Regions from separate parts of the Shewanella sp. HL-SH4 genome, predicted to be linked through region 1. Evidence: predicted binding sites of a transcription regulator. Region 1 holds the regulator's gene; each other region holds the start of a gene.
The links. Region 1 encodes sigma-54, which starts transcription at its own class of promoters, with help from an activator protein. Its sites were predicted from a motif close to GTTGGCACGNNNNTNGNNT; they were not measured.

Region 1 (5,765 bases):
CTGTGATAACCTGATAGAGTTCAGTTGAGTTACTTGCTTTTCGTAACTGCTTAAGAATATGTTTATCCGATAACTTTTCAGCCATTGAGGATAGGGTACTGAGATGTTGCTGACACTGGTCTGCTGGCACCAGTAATGCAAATAAGAGATCCACTGGTTGTTTGTCGATAGCATCAAATGAAATCGCTTCTTCGCACTTTATAAAAACCGCGATAGGGTGAACGATGGACGTTAAACGACCATGCGGGATTGCAATGCCAGAGCCTATTCCTGTGCTACCCATTTTTTCTCTAGCCACTAGGCTTTCAAAAATCTCTTGTGAAGAGAGGGATGGGTACTGGGCTGCAGCTAAATCGCTGATAAGCTCCAGTACCTTTTTCTTACTGCCCGGTGTGGCACAGGAGGTGCATTCCGGCTGCAGGATGGTACTAAGTTCCATCATTAATGCTTAGTTAATTTCTCTTTGTGTTTAATGACCTGACGATCGAGTTTATCAATCAGGGCGTCTATAGCGTGATACATGTCAGCATGTTCAGATGTCGCAAATACCTCAGCTCCATTCAAGCTGACTTTTGCTTCAGCTATCTGTTGTTGCTTTTCGACATTTAATACTACGTGGACATTATTGATCTGATCGAAATGTCGTTCAAGTTTTGTAAACTTACTTGTGACATATTCTCTTAGTGATTCAGTAATTTCAATATGATGACCCGTTAAGGTGATTTGCATATTTATCCTCCAATTGCCTAGGTAGATTATAAACTCTTACGTTGGTTTGAGGGAGGGATCATCATCGCTTCGCGGTATTTCGCTATGGTGCGACGTGCAACATTAATCCCTTGTTCTGCCAGAAGATCTGCCATTTTACTGTCGCTTAGTGGTTTTTTCTGGTTTTCAGCAGCAACCAGCTTTTTAATAAAAGCTCTAATTGCTGTAGACGAACATTCTCCGCCATCATCAGTACTGACATGGCTAGAGAAAAAATACTTAAGTTCGAACAGTCCGCGCGGTGTGTGCATATACTTTTGTGTGGTGACACGCGAAATAGTGGACTCATGCATTTCGACAGCTTCAGCTATGTCATTCAACACCATAGGCTTCATGGCTTCAGCACCGTACTCAAAAAAACCTTGCTGAAATTGCACAATACAATTGGATACTTTAAGCAGGGTGTCGCTGCGGCTTTCTAAGCTTTTGATAAACCATTTGGCTTCTTGTAAGTGACCTCGAATAAACTGAGTGTCTGTTGAACTCTTACTGCTTTTTGCCATGGCGGCATATTGTTGATTAATGCCTATTTTTGGCATGTTATCAGGGTTCAATTCAACGACCCAACGGCCATTCTTTTTGGTCACTGACACGTCTGGGATAACATATTCATCATCCGGTGGGGTGATCATTGTGCCAGGACGTGGATTTAAAGATTGAATTAATTCAATTGCTTCGCGCAGCTCATCTTCTTTTAGCTTAGTTTTACGCATGAGTGTGCGAAAATCACGTCCAGCAATCAAATCTAAATAATCTTTGATTAACATTCTGGCATTATCGATATGGGGCGTGTCTGGTGCAAACTGAACAAGTTGAATCAATAAACATTCACTTAAGCTACGTGAGGCGACACCCAGAGGGTCGAAATGTTGTATACGTTTTAGTACCGCTTCGACTTCGTCTAATTCGACAGAATCATCGCCCATAGCTTCTAAAATATCTTCAGTACTTTGGGTGAGATAACCTGTGTCATCAATGGCATCAATAATGGCAGTGGCAATAGCGAGGTCTGTTTCAGAAAAAGGGGTTAGATTTTTTTGCCATTCTAAATGCTCGTATAATCCTTCGGATGTTTCACCTTGGAAGGGCATGTCATCATTTGGCATGCTGCCAGAACCCGAACCAGGGCTTGCCATTGGGGAGGCGCTGTACACTTCATCCCAGGTAGTGTCCATTGGCAAGTCTTCAGACATTTGCTCTTTAGTCATTGACTCTGCGGTGTCGACATTTGAAGTGTCTTTTTCGACTACAGGTGCGCTTACTTCATTGAAGTCAGTTTCTGATAGGTCTTTGGAGTTATCATTTTTGTTGCTAAGTGCTGAAAATTCATCTTCCATTTCAAGCAAAGGATTGGAATCTAATACTTGTTGAATTTCTTGCTGTAACTCCAAAGATGATAACTGCAGCAAACGTATAGCTTGTTGCAGCTGTGGGGTCATAGTGAGGTGCTGACCCATTTTAAGTTGGAGTGAAGCTTTCATTACTGCTGATCCCTAGAAGAATTCGGCTTTCTACACTGATTAAAGTGAGTGATAGTCGCAATTTTTTAACAAATGGTTTTACTTTACCTATACACGATCAATTAACTTAGTCGCCAGAAACATTTTGCCAAGCAAGTGCTTCAGGTCCTATTTAGATTAACTATAGCTTGAATTGTTCGCCTAAGTATACTGCTCGAACTTGCTGATTGTTGAGTACTTCAGTTGGGGTGCCTTCGGCAATCAAATTCCCCTGGCTAACAATATATGCCCGCTCACATACATCAAGTGTTTCACGGACATTATGATCAGTAATTAATACGCCTAGGCCACGGTGTTTGAGTTGAAGAATAATTTTCTTAATATCAATCACTGAAATAGGGTCAACACCCGCAAAGGGCTCATCTAACAATATAAATTTAGGATTGGCTGCTAAAGCGCGTGCAATTTCTACCCGTCGTCTTTCACCACCAGATAGCGACATGCCTAAGCTATCGCGAATATGGGTAATATGGAATTCTTCTAAAAGATGCTCCAATTCCTGAATTCGCTCATCCGAAGTCATCGATTTTCGGGTTTGCAACACGGCCATAATATTATCTTGCACACTGAGCTTTCTAAAAATACTGGCTTCTTGTGGTAAATAGCCAATACCTTTTCGCGCACGTAAATGCATTGGGTCAGCAGTTAAGTCATCGTCATCAATTAAAATGCGGCCATGGTCACTTTTGACTAAACCAACAACCATATAAAACGTGGTCGTTTTACCTGCGCCATTGGGACCAAGTAGTCCGACAATTTGGCCTGTTTTTACAGTTAAGCTGACACTTTTAACCACTTGACGACTTTTATAGCTTTTAGCTAAATTCTCAGCTGTTAAGGTAATTTGGGTCATTGGTTACCTTGCTTTTTTAACGGGATTTCAGGTAATTTTTGTGCTGGTGACTCATCATTTTGGAAATTTTCCGGTTGAATAATGGTAATAACACGATCTTCACCTTTACCGGTACTTTCAGCGATAAGTTCCTGAGCATTGATATTGTAACGGATCACGTTACCCGTCACTTTACTGCCTGCTTGATCTAGCTTAGCGTTACCGGTTAATAACAGTCCAGTTGTTGCTAAGTCATAACGAATTTCATTGGCGCTTGCTGTACCTATGCGACCATCATCAAGTTCTTGTGAAAATGTAGCAGGGTTACCGGTCGCAATGAGCGTTTTAGTCTGGCCGTTTTCAGCTGAAAATGCCCGCAGTTCATCGGCTTCGATATTGATCGAGCCTTGGGTAATTTTTACTGGGCCGTTAAAAATAATTTGATTATTTTTAACGTCTGCTCGTTGACTTACGGCAGCAATTTTAAGCTCTTGCTTCAAATCGCCTTCTTTAGCTACGGCGTTGCCTGCCAATACACTAATCGCTAAAGTGCAAATAACACTGCTTTTACCGAGCAATGTGGTTAAAAACTTAATGTGGTTCATATGTCCCTTCTACCTGGCTGAGTAAGGTAATTTGTTCTGCATTGAGATCGGCAAATAGCCCTAAGCCTTGAATAATAAAACCATTACCTTTAATGGTAACTGACTCTTCAGAACGACCTATCATAGTGTTTAAATTAAAGGTGACTTGTTGAGTTTCAAGTGATTGTAATGGTTCTTCAATATCAATGGCATCAATTACTACATCGTTATGTAAACTGACTTCATTTGAATGTTGATCTAAGGTCGCATTTTTAGCTGTTATTTGCCACTGCGCTTTACCATTTTCAGGGTAAAGAAGTAGTACAGGCGCAGTAAATGAAGTGGTATTTGTGCTGGTGAAATGTTCCATATGCTCGGCGCTAACTTTGCTGTCAATAAACCCGAGTTTATTAAATTCTGTGGTGCGAAGATTGTCAGCCACAAAATCAGGTCGCTCAATTCTAGGATCTTTAATTAACGCCATTTGGTTACGTTTGACTTGTACTTGCCAATACAATACCAAGGCTAAGCCAAAAAATGCACAAATAGCCAGTGTGGTTCGATTCATATGCTCATACCATGGGCACTTTCAAATTTATTTTGGCTTAATAACAACAAATCAGTGAGTTCTCTTAAGGCACCATTACCACCTTTAATGGTGGTTATCATATGGCAATGTTGTTTCACGTAAGGATGGCCATCGGCCACGCTGACAGCAAGTCCTACTACTTTCATCACAGGTAAATCTACCATGTCATCGCCAATATAAGCTACTTGTTCAGGAGTAACGTTATATTTTTTGATTAATTCCTCGTAGGGAGTAAATTTATCATCTATCCCTTGATAGATATCTTTGATACCTAAAGCTGTCATGCGATTTTCGACAATTTTAGATTTTCGTCCGGTAATAACCGCCACATTAATGCCACTGGTTAATATGGAGCGAACGCCATATCCGTCTCGTGTATGGAATGCCTTTGACTCTTCGCCGCTATTATTAAGGTAAATACGGCCGTCAGAAAAAACACCGTCAACGTCGCAAATAAGCAGTTTAATTTTTTGAGCGCGCAGCCAAATATCATCACTAATAGGGCCATAAAAACCTTGGTGAGTGTGCGTATTTATTGTCATGTTTAAATTACTCCTGCTTTGACCATATCGAGCATATTCAATGCACCAATAGGCTGGTGTGCGTCATTGACCACAATCAAACCATTAATGCTTTTCTCATCCATTATTTGTAACGCTTGAGCGGCCAAGATGTTAGCCGGGCTAGTGACACATTTTTTGGTCATAACCTGTGAAATAGGCGTGGTGCGAAGATTGACTTCTGCATCGATAACACGTCGTAAATCACCATCAGTAAAAATACCGACTAAAACATTATTACCATCAACAACCGCGGTCATACCTAAGCCTTTATTTGATATTTCATACAAGGCTTCAGTGATACAAATATCTTGCTGTACCAAGGGGAGATCTTTGCCTTGGTGCATGACATCATTAACCTTGAGTAATAATTTTCGGCCCAAAGAGCCCCCCGGATGTGAGAGGGCAAAATCATCACGGGTAAAACCTTTTGCTTGTAATAGGGCGACCGCTAAAGCATCTCCCATGACTAATGTCGCCGTCGTGCTTGATGTTGGCGCTAACCCAAGGGGGCAAGCTTCTTCTAGCACTTCAATACATAAATGCACTTTTGCCAGCTTCGCCATATTAGAGTCTGGTTTACCAGTAACTGCAATCACAGGCACGCCCATACGTTGAATAACAGGCATTAATGTCAAAATTTCACTTGATTCACCTGAGTTCGAAATAGCTAAAATAATGTCGTTTTTAGCTAATGCGCCAAGGTCGCCATGACTGGCTTCTCCTGGATGAACAAAAAAAGCTGGCGTGCCTGTACTGGCAAATGTGGCTGAAATCTTATTACCGATGTGGCCAGATTTTCCCATGCCCATTACAATAACTTTACCTTTGCATTGCATGATTAATTCACATGCCTGCCCGAACGCATCTGAATCTACAAATTGGTAGAGATGCTCAAGTGCTGCTTTTTCA
Region 2 (5,765 bases), 1.7 Mb from region 1:
TAAAACCGCTGCAGACACACAACACGCCCATTCACGCAATTAACGTCTATCAAATTTGAATAAAACGGCAAAACGAATGTGATCAATTACCTATTAAGCTCGTATAAATTGTTAGTTTACATTGTTCATATAAAGGCTGGTTATGATAATTCCAATTTTTCCTTTGCCGATCTGTATATTACCTCAAGGGTATAGTCAGTTGCGCATTTTTGAAGCTCGCTATAAGCGTCTAGTCACAGAGTCACTCAAAACAGGAGATGGATTTGGATTGTGTATGCTCAGTGATGATAAAAAAGAAATTCTTCCTATAGGTACCTTATGCAAAATCATTGACTTTGAAACACTCGACGATGGCCTATTAGGCATTAGCATCCGCGGTGAGCACAAATTTATTATTAAAGATGTTAGCGTTGAACACGATGGTTTGAAACGAGCAAATGTAGAAATGATTGAAGATTGGCCTGAGTCGCATATCAATAGCCTAAATTCGATAAGCAGACCCGACAAGATTCAGCAACCCGATAAAGTACTCAGTGACACGCTTAAAGACATACTAAGTGAATACCCTGATCACTTAGCCCACTATCAGCAAGAAAATTTCCAAGATATGTCATGGGTATGTCAGCGGTGGTTAGAAATCATTCCAATAAGTGCAGCAGAAAAGTATCGCTGTATAAACAGTCACGATCATCATATGGCACAAACATTTCTGGCAAATATAATCAGCTAGAAAAAATTTTCGTCTTAACCAATTGTTATTTAAAGAATGTTATTTTATTAATTTATGTGATTTTAAAGTGATCTAATTTATTTACTCACCGTATAAAACTATATATTAAGCCCATTAAATAGACGCGAGTGAAGATAATGGAAAATTTTCAATCACAAAGTGCACAAAATCGTTATGATAAGGCAAGTCTTGTAAAACGAAACGGTGTAATGAATTTGTCTAATACTAAAGAGCATGATGCAGATCAGTTAGCTAAGTTAATGTTAAAAGTGGCTAATGTGCGATGTAAAGCATCTTTTGCTAAATTATTTAGCCATTTTGGCTCTAAAATTAATGCTTTTGGTAATCAGCGATTGCACCAACAAGGTTTAGCAATGGACTTGGTACAAGAGACAATGACCAGAGTATGGACCAAAGCGCATTTATATAACCCAGATAAAGCAGCTGTTAGCACCTGGATTTTTACGATTATGCGCAACCAGTGTTTTGATATGCTCAGAAAAGTGCAGCATAACCGTGAAGATTCATTTGGTGATGACATTTGGCCACTTTTCGAGTCAGATGATGCTGAAAATAACGAAGATGATTTTAAGCTTACAGGCACTCTGTTACTTCACGTTAACGAATTACCTCCTTTACAACGTGAAGTTGTACAGGGCATATACATGCAAGAAATGACACAGCAAGAATTGGCAGACAAACTCGAGATACCTATAGGTACAGTTAAATCAAGATTACGCTTAGGTTTAGAGAAGTTAAAAGGCTTTATGGAGAAACATTATGATTAATTATCATCCTAACGAACAATTATTACTACTTCATATTAAGGGAGAACTACCGCTATCAATGTCATTGGCGGTTTCAGCCCATGCCGAACTTTGTGATATTTGCCACAAATCTTTATCACTATTAACCAATGAGCAAACCGTTGAAGAGTTTAACATTGATAGTTTCAGCAACGATTCGACAACAGATATAGACATGGATTTGTTGTTAGAAAAAATGTTGGATAGCACACTGGATGAACTTGATTCAACACCACATCGCCCAGTAGACAAGGGTACGTTTGAAGTATCAGTTAAAGGTGAGTCTTATACTTTACCAAGAGCATTTAGACATCAGATTAACGCTCAGTGGCAGGGTATTGGTAAAGTCAGCCGCCTGCGCTTAAATACAGGTGAAGAAAAAGCAAGGGCCAGCTTATTACACATAGCTGCAGACGGTGAAATTCCTGAACATACCCATAAAGGTTCTGAGCTAACGTTACTATTAGCAGGTGAATTTAGTGATAAGTTCAACAGTTATAAGCCAGGAGACTTCATGCTACTTGATGAGAACCATGAACATTCTCCTAAAACAATGTCAGGTTGTTTATGCTACACCATAGTTGACGCACCATTGTATTTTACTAAAGGTTTTAGCAAACTGTTAAACCCTATTGGTGAGTTGATTTATTAAGGTGGGATGTTGAGCTTAACTGTGATGCTTATTACAGATAATTTTTGTGATTGTGCTGTTTGGTAATAAATAAGTAATATCTATTGCCAAGCAGATTTTTTATCTATATTATGATGAAAGTTTAATTACTTTGTTTATCTGTTTACCTATCGTAAGTCTGCTCAACTTCCTTTGTAAACCACCACAAGTGTCTTTGATTTTATCTATGTTGATACGTAATTTGTATCCTTGAACATATTTATTCTCACTGTAATGGGCTTGTCATAAACCTATGGTCAACTATCACAGTCAAGAGTTTGATGTATTATCTACACATTAAATAATTGAGTGAATTGTGAAAAAATCTTTAATAAATAATTAAATTTTTTACATATTTCTCACGCAAAAACTTGATTAGTGTAAGATTGATGAGGTAACTTAATCTAGTAACTTAAATCTTTCGCAACACGAAATATATTAAGGGAATTATATTGTTAAAACTTACATCACCCAAGGGTGAGCATAAATTATAAGGAGTATGATAATGTCATACCAATTTAACGGACACGAAATTACAGTTAACTTTCCTGTTAATTCAATTTCATCAAACAAAAACTCAATTGCTTTTACCGATTCACAAGGTAAAAACAAAACAACTTTTTCAAAACGCATTGAAGCCGTAAACTTTATGAAATGGCTGATTAGTTCGAATAAGTAATAAGTACATCCCCTACGCTTAGGCGTAAATCATTTGCTCTGTTATTTAATAAACCTGGCTAACGGTATTCCCCTCTCATTTACCGGGCGTTTATTAACAACAGGGCAAACTGATAAATCCGCTTTACCACACACTCAAAAACTCTTATCAATAATTTCTGTTAAAGAAAATAACTTTTATATATCTGTAAACGACATTATTATGTTGCAATGCAGTGGTAGATAGTCTGTTATGCAGTAAAATATATATTCAATATTAATACCCTCTACACATACTGCATATAGCAATCAGTTATCTATTAGCAAGCTTACGTTTATATCTGGGTAGCATAGTTGCATTCCCTAACAAACCGCCTTGATGAATATATAAAACTTGCCTATCTTGGCATTGATTCGCTTCTATGTAGCGCTTCAACACGCTCAAGCCAATAGGGTCGTATAATAAATCAAACTCTATTCCACTTGTTTCTAGCACATCGTTCCACAACTCAAATAAGGGTAAATACAACTTACCAAAGTGATACTTATTGCCATCATTAATAATAGTGGGATGCTGGGTTTTATCTGGGTTTAATTCACAAAATTGATTTGCTAAATATGTATCACCACCAACAGTGCTGCAAGTTAATACCTTAATATCAATTATTTCCTTTTGGCATTTTTTTATAAAATACTGTTGCAGAAAAACTGCTGTCGTACCTGTACCAGATGGAAGATATACAGAAAGAGCGGATATATTTTGTCCTTTAGCCCAATCTATAATTTCACAACCAAGCTGGTAGATGCCCGTTTTAGCATATTCACATCTGCCCCCCTCAGGAATAAACAGTATTTGTTGCTCAGAATATCGATTTAGGTATTCAGGCCTAAATATGTTTATTACTTCATCCAAATGCTTGCAGCCACTGAGTTCAGCTTGGTCCCAATCAACTTGGATAATATTGGCACCGTTATGATGGGCTTGAGTAAAATTTGACACAATAGCAGGTGTAGCTTGTAATTGTGACTTTATATAAGCACTAATATGACTTACATAATAATCTAGCTGCCAGCCTTTCATTTTTGCCAATACCGATAGCGAATATAATGAATTTGCTTGAGCCGAGCCCGATCCCACTATTCGTGTCACTTTAGGAAAGTCATTGATAAGGAAATGATAAAATTTTCGGGCTTTATTACCACTAAAATCAGGGTGTAATTTATCATCGCGCTTGACGAATATTTGTCTTCCTGCAAAATTAATTGTATCTGTTGGACTATGACTTAGCATTTATAACACCATTAAAATTGATTAGGGTCATTGTAACTAAAATTGGTTAAAATCACTCATTTTTAGTCTAAATCTCAATTCTTAGTTTACTTCATCCAAATAAAAATCAATTTAACCATTTAGATCAATACTTTAAACCTTGGCACATTCCCTGCTTAGTTATCAATATTAATCTCCTATTTCAGTTGTAAAAGGAAAAAGATATGGCTATTTTTAGACTAGTTTTTAATATTGCATGGTTTATTTTAGGTGGATTTATAATGGGTCTAGCCTGGTGGCTTGCGGGGCTACTATGTTTTATTAGTATTATTGGTATTCCCTTTGGACGGGCTTGTTTCGTCATTGGTGAGATGGCATTTTGGCCATTCGGCCAGCAAAGTGTCAACCGAAAACACTTAACGGGTGTTGAAGATCTAGGAACTGGTACCATAGGATTAATCGGTAATATTGTTTGGTTTGTGTTTTTTGGAATTTGGTTAGCGATAGGTCATTTAGCTCATGCACTAGCGTGTTTTGTGACGATTATTGGTATTCCATTTGGCATTCAGCATCTTAAACTGGCATTATTAAGCCTAACCCCTATCGGCCAAACTGTGGTACCAAACGAACAGTATTAACATTAGGGATGCTTATTTTTTTTCTTGTAAATAAGCATCCAGCATTATTTGAGGTTCAAATCTTGATAAGCCATCGTTAATTATTTTAAGCCACCTTTCACCCTCTTTATTATTTGCTAATGCAACATGCAAGCTCTTAGAGTCAAGGATTTTATTATTGATTTGCAGTAGATGTGATATTTTTTCAATTTTTGGATCACTTTTTAAGTATTGATAAACATTTAAATCGATTATAATTGTATCAATACGTCCGGCTGCTAATTTTAATATATTCTGCTTTTCATTCATGGCCTCTTCGTATTTTTGATCACCATTAGCAATCATAGTGTCTATCTCGTCTGTGTTTACATACCCTTTTACCACGCCTAATACATATTTATTTAAATCAGTGATTGTATTCCACATAATCGGGTTATTTTTAAGCTCCAATAAACCTATCGGACTTTCGCCTAAAGATTGAGAAAAAACAAACTCATTTGTGGCATTAATGTATTCAGGGAAATAGCCTATTTTAGCCTCAGTTTTTACCATTCTAATAGCACGAACCCAAGGAACAACTGTGACTTTTAATTGATGGTTGTCATAAGCAATAGCATGTTTAACTATACGGGTAGCAATACCTTTTTCAGTCAACTCAGCTCCACTAAATGGTGGCCATTCTAATGTAGATAGCTCAAGGGTATCTGATATCGCAGTGCTTGATAATACTGAAGTAAGAAACAGATGTAACCACAGTTGTGTCATTCTATTAGCTAAGGTCACCATCATATCATCTCCAAAAATGTATACTTTGAGATAACGTTACATAACAGAATCTTGTTGATACCTGTAGTAAAAGCTACCATAAAAAATGCCCTACATACTGCGCGATTATAAGAACTAACTTTAGTAATAGTAGTACAACATAACGTCTTGGTGAAATTTATGAAATATTGGTTAATGAAGTCTGAACCTGATGACTTCAGTATAGATGACTTAAAAAGGTGCAGTGGAC
Region 3 (5,765 bases), 1.2 Mb from region 1:
CAAGTATGGCTAGTCCTCATGTTGCTGGTGCTGCAGCCTTAATGGCGCAATTACACCCTGACTGGTCTGCAGTTGATATTAAAACCGCATTGACCTCTACAGCTACAATGGCTGGCATTTTAGATGATGACGGTGTTACGCCAGCATCACCATTTGCTATGGGCGCTGGCCGTATGGATTTAGACGCTGCAGCTAAAGCAGTGTTAACTTTCGATAAGCCTTCTATTGCTGCTGATTCATGTGTAGGTGTATGTACCTTCACACGTACAGTTAACAACAAAAGTGCAGAAGCAACATCATGGGCTTTAACTGCTAAAGCAGACTCTGCTGGCATCATGATTTCGCCAACGACATTGGAACTGGCTGCAGGCGCTTCTGCAACTTTCACTGTGACCGTTGACACTTCGTACAGCACTTACGGTGAATGGATATTTGGTAACATCATGCTAACTAGCAATGGTGGCAAACAAGGTGCACACCTACCTCTAGCTGTACTTGCTAGAGAAACTAGTGACTCTTCTTTAATCAACACCTTTACAACTGATGCAGATATTACCACTGCTGATGAGTTTGAAATCAAGGCTGTTGTTAATAACACTATGTTTAACGGTAATACCACCATCACAGCTACAGCCCCTAAAGGCACAAAACTGACAAGCAAAGATGATGTTATGGTTAACATGGCAGATGCGACTCAGAATGGTATGAGCGTTAATGAAGAAACAGGTGTAATTACTTGGGTTGGTAACATGAAACTTCCTAAGATGGTTTCAGCTAAAGGAACGGGTTCTTATCCAAATATTACAGATTTAGGTTTGTCGTTTACCCCAGTATGTGCTGATGGTTGTGATGAAGCTAACTTTGTATTTAATGTTCCTGCCTATAAGTATAACGGCCAAGAATATACTCAAATTACCATGTCTGACAATGGTATTGTTATCCCTGGTAGCAGCGCAACTGCTGGCACATATGCTAACAAGCAGCTACCTGATTCTGGCACTCCTAACAACATTGTTGCCCCATTCTGGTCTGATTTCGATTTAAGCGATGGATCTGTTGGTGATACTGGTGGCGGAGCAATGTCTATTGGTGTCGTAAATGGTAGTACTTCACAATGGGTTGTTGTTGAATGGAATGACGCACAGTTATATGGTGACACTTCAGGTGATCAATATAGCTTCAGCGTATGGTTTAAAACCGGTGCGGCTGAAGAAGTGACATTTAATTACTTCAAAGTTCCAACAATGCCTGCGGCACTAACAATCGGCGCAGAAAACATCGGTGGATCGATTGGTACAACTTACCACTTCAATGGTACTGGTGGAACTGTAGCTGCAAATGATTATGTAGAAATTTCAGCAGCTTCAGCAGGTAGTGTCGAGTTAGCTTACAAGGTAAAAACCACTGAGTTTAACCTTGGCCAAGCAGATACACTGGAGGTTGTTGAAGACAGTTCTGCATCAATGAATGTGCTTCTGAATGATACTAAAGTCGACCAAAAAGTGGCTCGAGTTCAAGTATCGGGTGCTGGTATGACAGCAAAAGCACAAAGTGTAATTGATATTTCAGCATCAGGCGATTTATCTAATGCTGCTATTACTGTTAATCCTACAAATGGTACAGCTGTTGTAACCTCAACGGGTGAGATAACTTATACACCTAAGAATGATTTCTTTGGAACAGATACACTGACTTATACTGCTGAAGATAATGCGGGTAATAAGATCACTCCAACTAAAGTAATGTTCAATGTTAGTAATGTTAACGATGCGCCAACAGTTGCACCATCTGCTGTTGATCGCCTTGTAAGACAAACTGTTACAGTTAACTCAAATGCTGCTGATATAGATAGCTCAGAGTTAACATATAGCTGGACTCAAACAGGAGGCCCTTCTCTTGCATTTGACCCAACTAAGGCGAGCATTAGTTTTGCTCCTTCTGAAGTGGGAACATATTCATTCAGCGTTGTTGCTAGTGATGGAGCATTACAAAGTAATACTGGAGAAGTAACTGTTCAATCTTTACCAAGAGATGATGATGGTGGTTCTTTAGGCTGGTTAACAACTTTATTATTACCTTTAGCGGCATTCCGTCGTCGTAAGCACTAATAAATAACCTTAGCTCGTAAAACAAAAACCAGTTGCTCCGGCAACTGGTTTTTATTAGTTAAGCTTAATTCAATTTATTCATCTTCATCTAAAACATCTGCATGAGATGTCGCATCAAACTGTTCTATTTCAGCAAACTTGCTAAACCAGAAACTTGAGCCAACCATTGTAAACTGACGAGTCAGCCCCTCTGCTGCAGTTTGTTGCAACTGCCTCACAATGCGTTCTGCTTCAGGGAATTGATACTCCGCTATTTGATATGCTTAGCTAAGACTCTAGAGTTAGTCTTGACGGTAAAATGCAGATAATAGAACTCTCGATTAAATGACTTTGACGGCTATCTATTCTTTTCTAAAAATTAGATGTAATAATCTCATAGTACAGTAAGAGCAGAAATAAAATTAAAGGAAGGGGTGTACTTGTATCAAGTATCACTAAATAAGCATAAAAAAGCCCCATTCAATTAAGAACAGGGCTTTAAATAATGGTACCCGAGGACGGACTTGAACCGTCACTTCTTTCGAAATCGGATTTTGAATCCGACGTGTCTACCGATTTCACCACTCGGGCAGTGCCTTTTAAGCTACATTTAGCTTTGCAAAGAAATCTTAAAAAAATATCTTTGCAAAACTCTAGTATTACTTCACTTAATGAGTATCAATTAAGTGAACAGAATTATACCCATGCTTATGACAATGGCAAGTCCTTTGGGTTGACTTTACTGACAAAAGTGAACAATTGCCTAAATTCTCAACGCTTCCTCAAAATAAGCTGTAAAAAACACCACTAATTTAAAAAGTTCGCTGTAGTGAGCAGAAGCTAATTTCTACCAGCTAGAGCGCATAAACGCCATAAAGATCACATTTACACACTGGTATACCTAATAATAGAGTCAATCATTGATCAAGATCAGTTTTGCAATTTTATTTCAGCATTATGATAACTGGGACTTCACAAATAAAAGGATAGCTATCATGGCATTTTGGTTAGATTTAATGTTTGGAAACCCAATTGGATTAATGTCTATGATTGTCATTTTTAGTACTTTGGGAATTGTATCTTACTTAATGTGGATGTTTATTGTGAAGTCTGCTCCAGGCAATGATGATTAACATTAGTACTGTAATATTATACCTCTTCGTTATTCTTAGTCATTTACGATAATTATAAATTTTGATCCATTTTAGGGGCTAATTCAGCCCCTCTCTTGTTACACAAACTTCTATAAAACAGAGTTGATGACGCCCTTGTCTCTAAAAATGAAGACTATTAAGCTGCATGTTTGCGAGGTTGTACCAGGCCACTGATGAAGTGAGGTCTGGTCTTCAATAAATAAGTCAACTCTTCTTGTGTAGGTTCTCCTGCAGGTAAACGTAGCACGTCACGGTTTAAATAAATCCTCGCAGGCATGGAGATTTTATACTCTGCTGTAGGACCTTGAATCGCATAATGGCGCTGGTTACCCAGCTCTTCGAGAATATTGGTATGCAATAAACTTTTAACTGCCAACTCATTTTGGGGCAATGCTAATATAGTTGCACCTTGTAAAAAGAACTCTCTCAACAACGCCCTTTCGGCAGGATCAAGTAGTTTTACTTTAGCTTCTATAGTTTCAACTGTTCTTTTTTGACGTAAATGCTGTATGGACTCATCAGCAACAAAGCTCACCAATTGACTTAAAAAGTATGCCGCCCCCACGATTAAAGCTAAACCAATCAGATAGTTATACTGTGCGACAATTTCAGCAAGGGCTAACTGAGACAAAAGATCTTTCGGGGCAAATAATAACCCCAAGCATAACACTACCAACCATAACATCGCACTCATGAAAGTACGCTTTGCATTACTTAAGCTAATTGCTTTAATCATCGCTTTTTTCATCACAGCCTCAGTGTCAGAAATTTGAACATCTAATTTCTTCAAAGCAAATTTAATGCCACCTTTAGCCGGTAAATTAATAAACATCAATATAATAAAGTTTGCTCTGAAATTGAAAAAATCAATATAAAAGTAATAAATTAAATATAGCTATAATATAAATTTTGAACTAACTTATTATATAAGCACTTAGATTAATTAAATAAATAAAACTATGCTGAAATTTTCCAACCAACTATTCACTAGCCCTATCGGTCGAAAGCTTATGCTTTCGATTGTGCTTTTTAGTTCACTTATTACCCTTCTTACGACTATTTATCAGTTATTTAACGATTACAGCAGTGATGTAAACCGTATAGATAGAGCATTCTCTAGTATCGAAAAAGTAAATTTAGAAGTATTAGCTGCCAGTATTTGGGTAATAGATGAGCGCTTAATTAGTACTCAGTTAGACGGTTTAAGCCAACTACCTGACATTACCTATATCTCAATTAAGGATGATAGCGGTCAAGAGTGGCAGGCAGGTAAGTATCATCAGACATCGACGATTGAGAAACAATTTGATCTTATTTACACCAATTCAAATCAGATAAAGGTAGGCACTTTACTCGTCCAAGCCGACCTGAACATTATTTACGATAGGCTTTATGATAAAGCTATCCTTATATTGTTATCAAACGCGATAAAAACCTTTTTAGTTGCTGGTTTTATTCTATTCTTGGTTTGGTTGAACATCACAAAACACTTACTCAAGCTCAGTCAATATTGTGAGCAAATAAGTTTGGATAAACCTTTTAATCCCTTAGTTTTTGACCATAAAAGTAAACGCGACGAATTTGCTATGGTGGCAAAAGCAATTAATAGCATGCAACAGCAAGTAAGAGCATCATTTGCCGATGAACAAGAATCGAAAACAGCATTACAAAGTGCACTGGAAGATCGAGAACGATTACTTAAACTTGAGCGAAGCTATAAAGATGAACTGGCTCGACAAGTTAAAGAACAAACCAAAGAACTAGAGCAGTCATTACTGATTTTAAAACGTGCTCAGCAAGTGCTTGTCGAGCAGGAAAAAATGGCGGCATTAGGGGGATTAGTTTCAGGATTGGCACATGAGATAAATACCCCTATTGGCATATGTTTAACTGCGGCAAGCTCTCAACTCTCTCATGTAGAAGATTTAATTAAGCTCATCCATAGCGAGCATGCCACCTTGGAGGAGATAAACCGTATTCTTGAAGAGTACCAGCAAAGTTGTGAGCTAATAGTTAATAATATTACTCGAGCCAGCACATTAATCCAAAAATTCAAAACGGTAGCAGCAGAGCAACGTTATGAGAAAAATACTCAGTTTAATTTGAAAAAACAGCTAGAAGACATTATCGACTCAACTCAAATTATGTTTTCACCACAACATGTAGATATTAATATAAATGTAGATGAAAGATTAGAAATCGTTAGTAACATTAACTTACTTAACCAAATTATTAGTAATATTATTTCTAACGCTTATACACATGCATTTAAAGGCGTCGAACACAGCCAAATTATGATAAATGTGGTAATAGAGTATGACAAAGTGAATATTGAAATTCAAAACAATGGTTTGAGTATTCCTGCGGATGTCGCCGAACGCATGTTTGAGCCATTCTTTACTACTGCCAGAAATAGAGGAGGAATAGGTTTAGGGTTAGCCGCAGCATTTAATGCCGCGACCTTGCTACATGGCAACGTCAGATATGAACCTATTTCACCATTAGGCGGTCCAATGTTTATTGT
Region 4 (5,765 bases), 2.0 Mb from region 1:
TTTGCACCAGAAAAGCCCTCCAACAATGTTGGTAGCTCAAATGCACTAAACTGGACATTCTCACCAGAGTATTTCACGACTTGAACATCAGTTGTTACTCGGGGATTTATTTCCGTCTCGCCTTGTAAGCCTTTAAAAATACCGACAACACCTTGTTGGTAGACATCTTCAGTAAATAATTTTTCTGCCACTTTTTGATGCAATTCATCAAGCCCTGGATGAAAAAAACTGCGTAGGCTCAATGGCGCATTGCTAGGGTTAATGCAACGAGATGCGGTTTGAATAATACTTCTTAAGCCGAGTTCTTGATGCAATAAACGGCAATCATCTAACACAGGGGCTAAATCACCTGCAGGCACATAGACTATGCCGCTATCATCCAATGCTTGTTGTGCTTTTTCTGCCGTTTGACACAGGGCAATATCTAATGCTTGAATGCAAGACTCAACATGTCGACGATGGGGCAAGGCCTGACTATCACCGTGTAACATAATCCGCATACCTTTGCGGGCTAACATCTTTGTCACCAGCAGTAACCAGGGCAACTGCTCACGTTTTCCGGCATAAACTGGCCAGTCAATATCAACGTTTAATTCCCCCCAAGCAGGATTAATAGTATGTTTAAGCCCAGCGACAACACCTGCAACCTCTATCACGGTTTCGCCTCGCACCCGCATTAGCATCATTGCACTGGCCATTTGGGCTTTAGTCACTTTGCCCTTGGCAAAACCTTGAATTAACAAACTGGCTTCGGCAAACGTTAAACTGCGTGAGCCTTTTTCGCCCTTGCCAAGCGCTTTGATCAACAATCGAAAATCAAATTCTTCAACTGAGGTGAGTTCAAGCGGTCCAATTTTAGGCATATAACACCTCAAATGGCTCATTTTGTTTATATGAATGCTGGGGATTATCGTCAATGTCTGCGAGTAACTGCGACAACTGCAACCCGACACTGACCACTTCACCGATAATAATTAGCGTTGGCCCAGAATTTTTAATGGTTAATGCATCGTGTCCCATATTACCGACGGTTGAATAAGTGACTAATTGATTGGGACGACCGCCATTAGTGACAAAAGCAACCGGCAGATTTGCCGCGCACATGGCGTTTATTAACCCATCTGAGATTCCTACCGCTTGCTCTTTTCCCATATAAAACACTAGGGTAGATTGCGCCGCAAGTAACGCCTGCCATTGTGTTGGCGCATTGGCATTATCGGCATCGGTCATTTTAGTACCGGTAATTAAAGTGACACTGCGTGCGACACCTCGAAAAGTCAGTGGAATACCTGTACTAGCCGCGCTGCCCAAAGCGGCGGTAACCCCGGCAAAAAACTGCGATCGCACTCCATGATTAGCCAAATAAAGCGCTTCTTCTGCGCCGCGGCCAAATATATGTGGGTCGCCACCTTTTAAGCGCACCACTTTTAATCCTTGCTGAGCTAACGTCAGTAACAAAGCATTAATGTCATCCTGCTGAGTACTGGGCTGGCCACAACGTTTTCCCACAAAATGACGTTGGCATTGGGCATTAACTAAGGTCAAAATATCGCTACTGACTAGGCTATCGAACACTAATGCCTCTGCTTGTGCCACAATGCGTGCGGCTTTAATTGTCATCAAATCTAATTGACCACAGCCTGCGCCAACAATAGCCACTTCTCCCCCTTTGAGAGTTTGATCTGCACTAAGTGTCTGATGAGTATTTTTAATGATGGTTTCGACATTATTCATTAGGCAACATCCTCTTTTGCTGGATTGGTTTGTTCATGCTCGGTATCTGGGTCACTGTAAGTATCAGTATAAGTAAGTGCTTCAGCCCAATGCGCGGTGGCGCACTGGTTAACTTCACTTTGGCAACTGCCACATTGTCGACCACAACCTAATATGGATTGCGTCGCATCTAAAGCCTGTTCAAAACTAAGGTTAGTCACACCTTTGTTAAATACTTGCTGATTAAACTGCAGGTTAATTTCATCGCTAATATCAGCTTCAGTCATGCCTGTACAGGCACAAATTAATGGGCTATTCCCAGCATTAATTTGTTGATGAAGTTGGCTTAATAGCTGGCTATTTAAGGTTTTACCAATAAATGCGCTCATAGGTTCTAATGCCACACTCACCGGTTTATCAGATAACAGTTTCAACGCAATTAACTGCCCTTTTTGGATATTGCATTGAATGTGCAATAGCTGATGCCCAGATTGACAAACTCGCGTTAAGGTCCACTTTAATGAATAGGGCGTGGCTTGATATGCAAAACCATCTTGTTCGTTTTCAAAACCAATATGATGACAAATACCATTGGTTAACGTTTGAGCCACTTGCCAACAAAGACCTGCGGCCGCTTTGTCATGAATGCCAAATACCACTCCTTGCAGGGCTAACGTCACCGGCGATAAAGTCACTGGTTGGCACTTAAATGCAGGTTGCTGTGAAATAGGATCTACTCGGCTGTCAACAACTTGGTTAACTCCCTGAGTCAGTGAAAACTGCTTTGACCAGTGCATAGACATAGATGCGACGTCGACTGGCATGTCTTTATCTGCGATCACTCGAGCCATTGTAAAAGCTTGGGGCTTTGATTTTGTTTTTTGCTCCGCTTGAATACGGGCTAACCCACCTTCCACTAGATTAAATAAACCCAGTTGTTTTGGATGCAAATGAATCACAGGTTCTGGCACGCTGGCGCGTAGGCTAGCAATATGGCCTGTGCGAGTCATGGTGTGCCACTGATCTCGACTGCGGCCACTATTGAGCAACAAAGCGGGTAAGTTTTGGCGGCTATTTTCAACACCATTCACTGATTGCCCTTTGGCTAAGTGAGTTGATACGTTCGCAGGCGTAATAAACTGTGCTTTACCGCTGATAGTAGAAAAATGACCATTTGAAAACACACGCTGATGCTGTTGACCGATTTGTTCAATGCTTGCGACTGGCCACTGTGTTGGCACTAAATCATCATATTGAGTTTTTGTTAATCCAGCGAGTCCGGCAAGATTAAAGTGTTTATCTGGAAAAACTTGTTTCACTTTCGCACTTAAAGCAGAAAATTCGCTGAATACCGCGGCGTTGTGTTCAAATTGAAAACCGTTAAAGCCCATTTTAATTGCCACTTGGCTCACCGCCCACCAATCTGGTTTTGCCTGACCTTTAGCGGCAATAAAACCACGCTGGCGGGTAATGGTGCGCTCGCTATTAGTGACTGTGCCACACTTTTCAGACCAGCCTTGGGCGGGAAGTAATATATCTGCCAGCTTAGCTGTATCGGAGTCAGGGCTCACTTCAGACACCACCACAAACGGGCAATCGGCTAGTGCTTTGGCAATTTTAGCGCTATTAGGTAGCGATACCACAGGATTAGTGCCCATAATCCAAATAGCTTTTATTTTGCCATCGGCTAATGCATCAAACATATCAACAGCGGCTAAGCCTTTTTGTGCCGCCACATCACCACATTGCCAAAAGTCAGCCAGTAACGCCCGCTCATTATCAGCAAATCCCATATGACAGGCTAATTGAGTGGCCAAACCGCCTACTTCTCGCCCGCCCATGGCATTAGGCTGTCCGGTCAGGGAAAAGAATCCGGCGCCAACCTGACCTATTTGGCCTAATGCAAGATGACAATTAATGATCGCATTAGTGATATCGGTGCCATTCACTGACTGGTTAACACCCTGGCAGGTGGCAGTAACGACTTGCTCATGCTGACTAAAAAGTTGGTAAAACTGCACTAAGTCTGAATACGTCACCCCAACAGAGTCAGCAAGTGTTTGCAGGTTTGCACTGAACTGTTGTGCGTGGGTAATGGCTTCAACAACACCTTCTGTATGAGCATCAATATAGCGTTGATTCAGTGTGTTGTTATCTGCAATAAAGCCCAGCAAGCCAACAAATAAGTCTAAATCGGCCCCTGGGTTTATCGCTAAATGTAAATCAGCTTGCTTAGCGGTTGCGGTTGATAACGGGTCGACTACGACCAATTTGCAGCCATTGGTTTTTCTTGCTGCTAAAATACGTTGAAATAAAACCGGATGGGTCCAGGCGGTATTGGCACCAATTAAGACAATAACTTTTGCATGCTCAAAATCTTGATAACATCCGGGTACCACATCTTCACCAAATGCACGTTGCATTGCACTCACTGCTGAAGACATACACAGGCGTGAATTAGTGTCGACATTAGCGGTTTTTAAGAAACCTTTAACAAACTTGTTGGCCACGTAATAGTCTTCGGTAAGCAACTGACCTGATAAATAAAAGGCCACTGAATCTGAACCATATTGATCAATGGTTTGCTGAAATGTATCTGCAATTAATTGTGTAGCAGCATCCCACTCAAGCGGTTTACCTGAACGTAACTTAGGGTAGCGCAATGTGTTGGGCTGGTTTAAGCTTTCTAATAAACGCTCACCTTTAGCGCATAGCTGCCCAAAGTTAGCCGGATGAACCTTGTCGCCTTGTAACGTTAATCCTGAGCCGGTTTCACCAAGTGTGTGTGTTGAATTTTGGCTGATGGTTAATCCACAGCCGACACCACAATATGCACAACTTGATTGAATATCCGTCATTCCTACACCTATTTGATCACTACAATAATTACATTTAATATCGCAACTAGCGTGCCAAATTTATACTGGTTTGAAATTAAAGGTTTTTTATAAATTTACTTAGGAAAGTAATCGGACATTGTGCAGCTAAAGTGCAACAAGTCGCACCAATGTTGCGCATCTTATTGAAAATAAAGCAATTAAAATACCTCTTTAGAGGTATATCGATGTGGCTGGGGGGGAGTTGAAGGCGATAAAACAGAGTAGACAATGATTGATAGTATTGAAAAAATGTCGCAAAAAGTGTTGATATAACACCATCATCAACACATTAGCTCGCACTATTTAGCCAGGCGACCATCATCGTGGCAGGCTTCGCAAACAGGTTGTTCACCTACATTCACTTCATGTACCGCATGACAATCGACACACATCAACATGCCATCATGCGGTTTATGGTTATCATTCATTTTAGCTAATGAACCATGGCAACTTTGACATTGTTCAAATTCATATCCACCGTCAACCGAAGGTTCTTCATTTACATGACAGCTTTCACACCCGTTCATGCCGGCATGAAAATCAGCTAAGTTTTCCTCTGCGGCAGACGCGCCAATTGAAAAAGTGAGCACAGCAAAACAAACAGCGAATAGGGAACATAAGAAAATATTTTTCATATCAACCTCTTTTTATCCACGCTAGCCACAATGGTATTGAATAAAGGTCATTATTCATGATTGAGACTTTATATGGATGATTTTTTTAGCTTAAATCCAATTTAGTCGAACTACCGTACTTAAGCAACTATCATGTTATAACAAGACCTTAGCATTGAAGCTGAACTTGAAACGAGCGCTACATCAATACATCCATAATAAAAGTTATAAAACAAAAACTGGAGCACAAGGCTCCAGTTTAGTGGTGTTTATTTTACCGGCAATATTAGCTGTTCTTTAAAGCCGCAATGCGTTTTTCTAGTGGTGGATGGCTCATCATAAACTCAGCCATAGAACGCTTACCACTAATACCTAACGCTGACATTTGAGCTGGCATTGCACCGGCTTCTGGGCCCGTTTTTAAACGTTCAAGCGCAGCGATCATCTTATTCTTACCCGCTAAACGTGCAGCACCTTCATCGGCTCTAAACTCACGTATACGAGAGAAGTAAGCCACAATGATTGAAGCTAAGATACCAAACAGCATATCTAATACAAA

Region 2: ACRWQL_RS19470 (YccF domain-containing protein) is a predicted target of sigma-54. The motif match lies at 4,293-4,311, and genes of this name have one in related genera.
Region 3: ACRWQL_RS13180 (superinfection exclusion B family protein) is a predicted target of sigma-54. The motif match lies at 4,031-4,049, and genes of this name have one in related genera.
Region 4: ACRWQL_RS16915 (molybdopterin oxidoreductase family protein) is a predicted target of sigma-54. The motif match lies at 4,612-4,630, and genes of this name have one in related genera.

Annotation. Positions count from the first base shown of each region.
Region 1 covers NZ_CP195037.1:1,602,870-1,608,634, reverse strand. The annotation lists gene ptsN (PTS IIA-like nitrogen regulatory protein PtsN) at 1-439, opposite strand, end outside; gene hpf (ribosome hibernation promoting factor) at 442-729, opposite strand; gene ACRWQL_RS07960 (RNA polymerase factor sigma-54) at 756-2,249, opposite strand; gene lptB (LPS export ABC transporter ATP-binding protein) at 2,410-3,141, opposite strand; gene lptA (lipopolysaccharide transport periplasmic protein LptA) at 3,138-3,725, opposite strand; gene lptC (LPS export ABC transporter periplasmic protein LptC) at 3,712-4,272, opposite strand; gene kdsC (3-deoxy-manno-octulosonate-8-phosphatase KdsC) at 4,269-4,835, opposite strand; gene ACRWQL_RS07935 (KpsF/GutQ family sugar-phosphate isomerase) at 4,838-5,765, opposite strand, start outside.
Region 2 covers NZ_CP195037.1:4,204,736-4,210,500, reverse strand. The annotation lists gene ACRWQL_RS19495 (LON peptidase substrate-binding domain-containing protein) at 143-730, shown strand; gene ACRWQL_RS19490 (sigma-70 family RNA polymerase sigma factor) at 868-1,518, shown strand; gene ACRWQL_RS19485 (ChrR family anti-sigma-E factor) at 1,511-2,188, shown strand; gene ACRWQL_RS19480 (hypothetical protein) at 2,712-2,885, shown strand; gene ACRWQL_RS19475 (1-aminocyclopropane-1-carboxylate deaminase/D-cysteine desulfhydrase) at 3,177-3,944, opposite strand; gene ACRWQL_RS19470 (YccF domain-containing protein) at 4,358-4,771, shown strand; gene ACRWQL_RS19465 (substrate-binding periplasmic protein) at 4,784-5,539, opposite strand; gene ACRWQL_RS19460 (EVE domain-containing protein) at 5,696-5,765, shown strand, end outside.
Region 3 covers NZ_CP195037.1:2,783,126-2,788,890, reverse strand. The annotation lists gene ACRWQL_RS13200 (S8 family serine peptidase) at 1-2,108, shown strand, start outside; gene ACRWQL_RS13195 (hypothetical protein) at 2,183-2,317, opposite strand; tRNA gene ACRWQL_RS13190 (tRNA-Leu) at 2,594-2,678, opposite strand; gene ACRWQL_RS13185 (DUF3149 domain-containing protein) at 3,083-3,220, shown strand; gene ACRWQL_RS13180 (superinfection exclusion B family protein) at 3,378-3,989, opposite strand; gene ACRWQL_RS13175 (ATP-binding protein) at 4,201-5,765, shown strand, end outside.
Region 4 covers NZ_CP195037.1:3,626,783-3,632,547, reverse strand. The annotation lists gene ACRWQL_RS16925 (glycosyl transferase) at 1-863, opposite strand, end outside; gene cobA (uroporphyrinogen-III C-methyltransferase) at 856-1,734, opposite strand; gene ACRWQL_RS16915 (molybdopterin oxidoreductase family protein) at 1,734-4,571, opposite strand; gene ACRWQL_RS16910 (cytochrome c3 family protein) at 4,892-5,227, opposite strand; gene htpX (protease HtpX) at 5,493-5,765, opposite strand, start outside.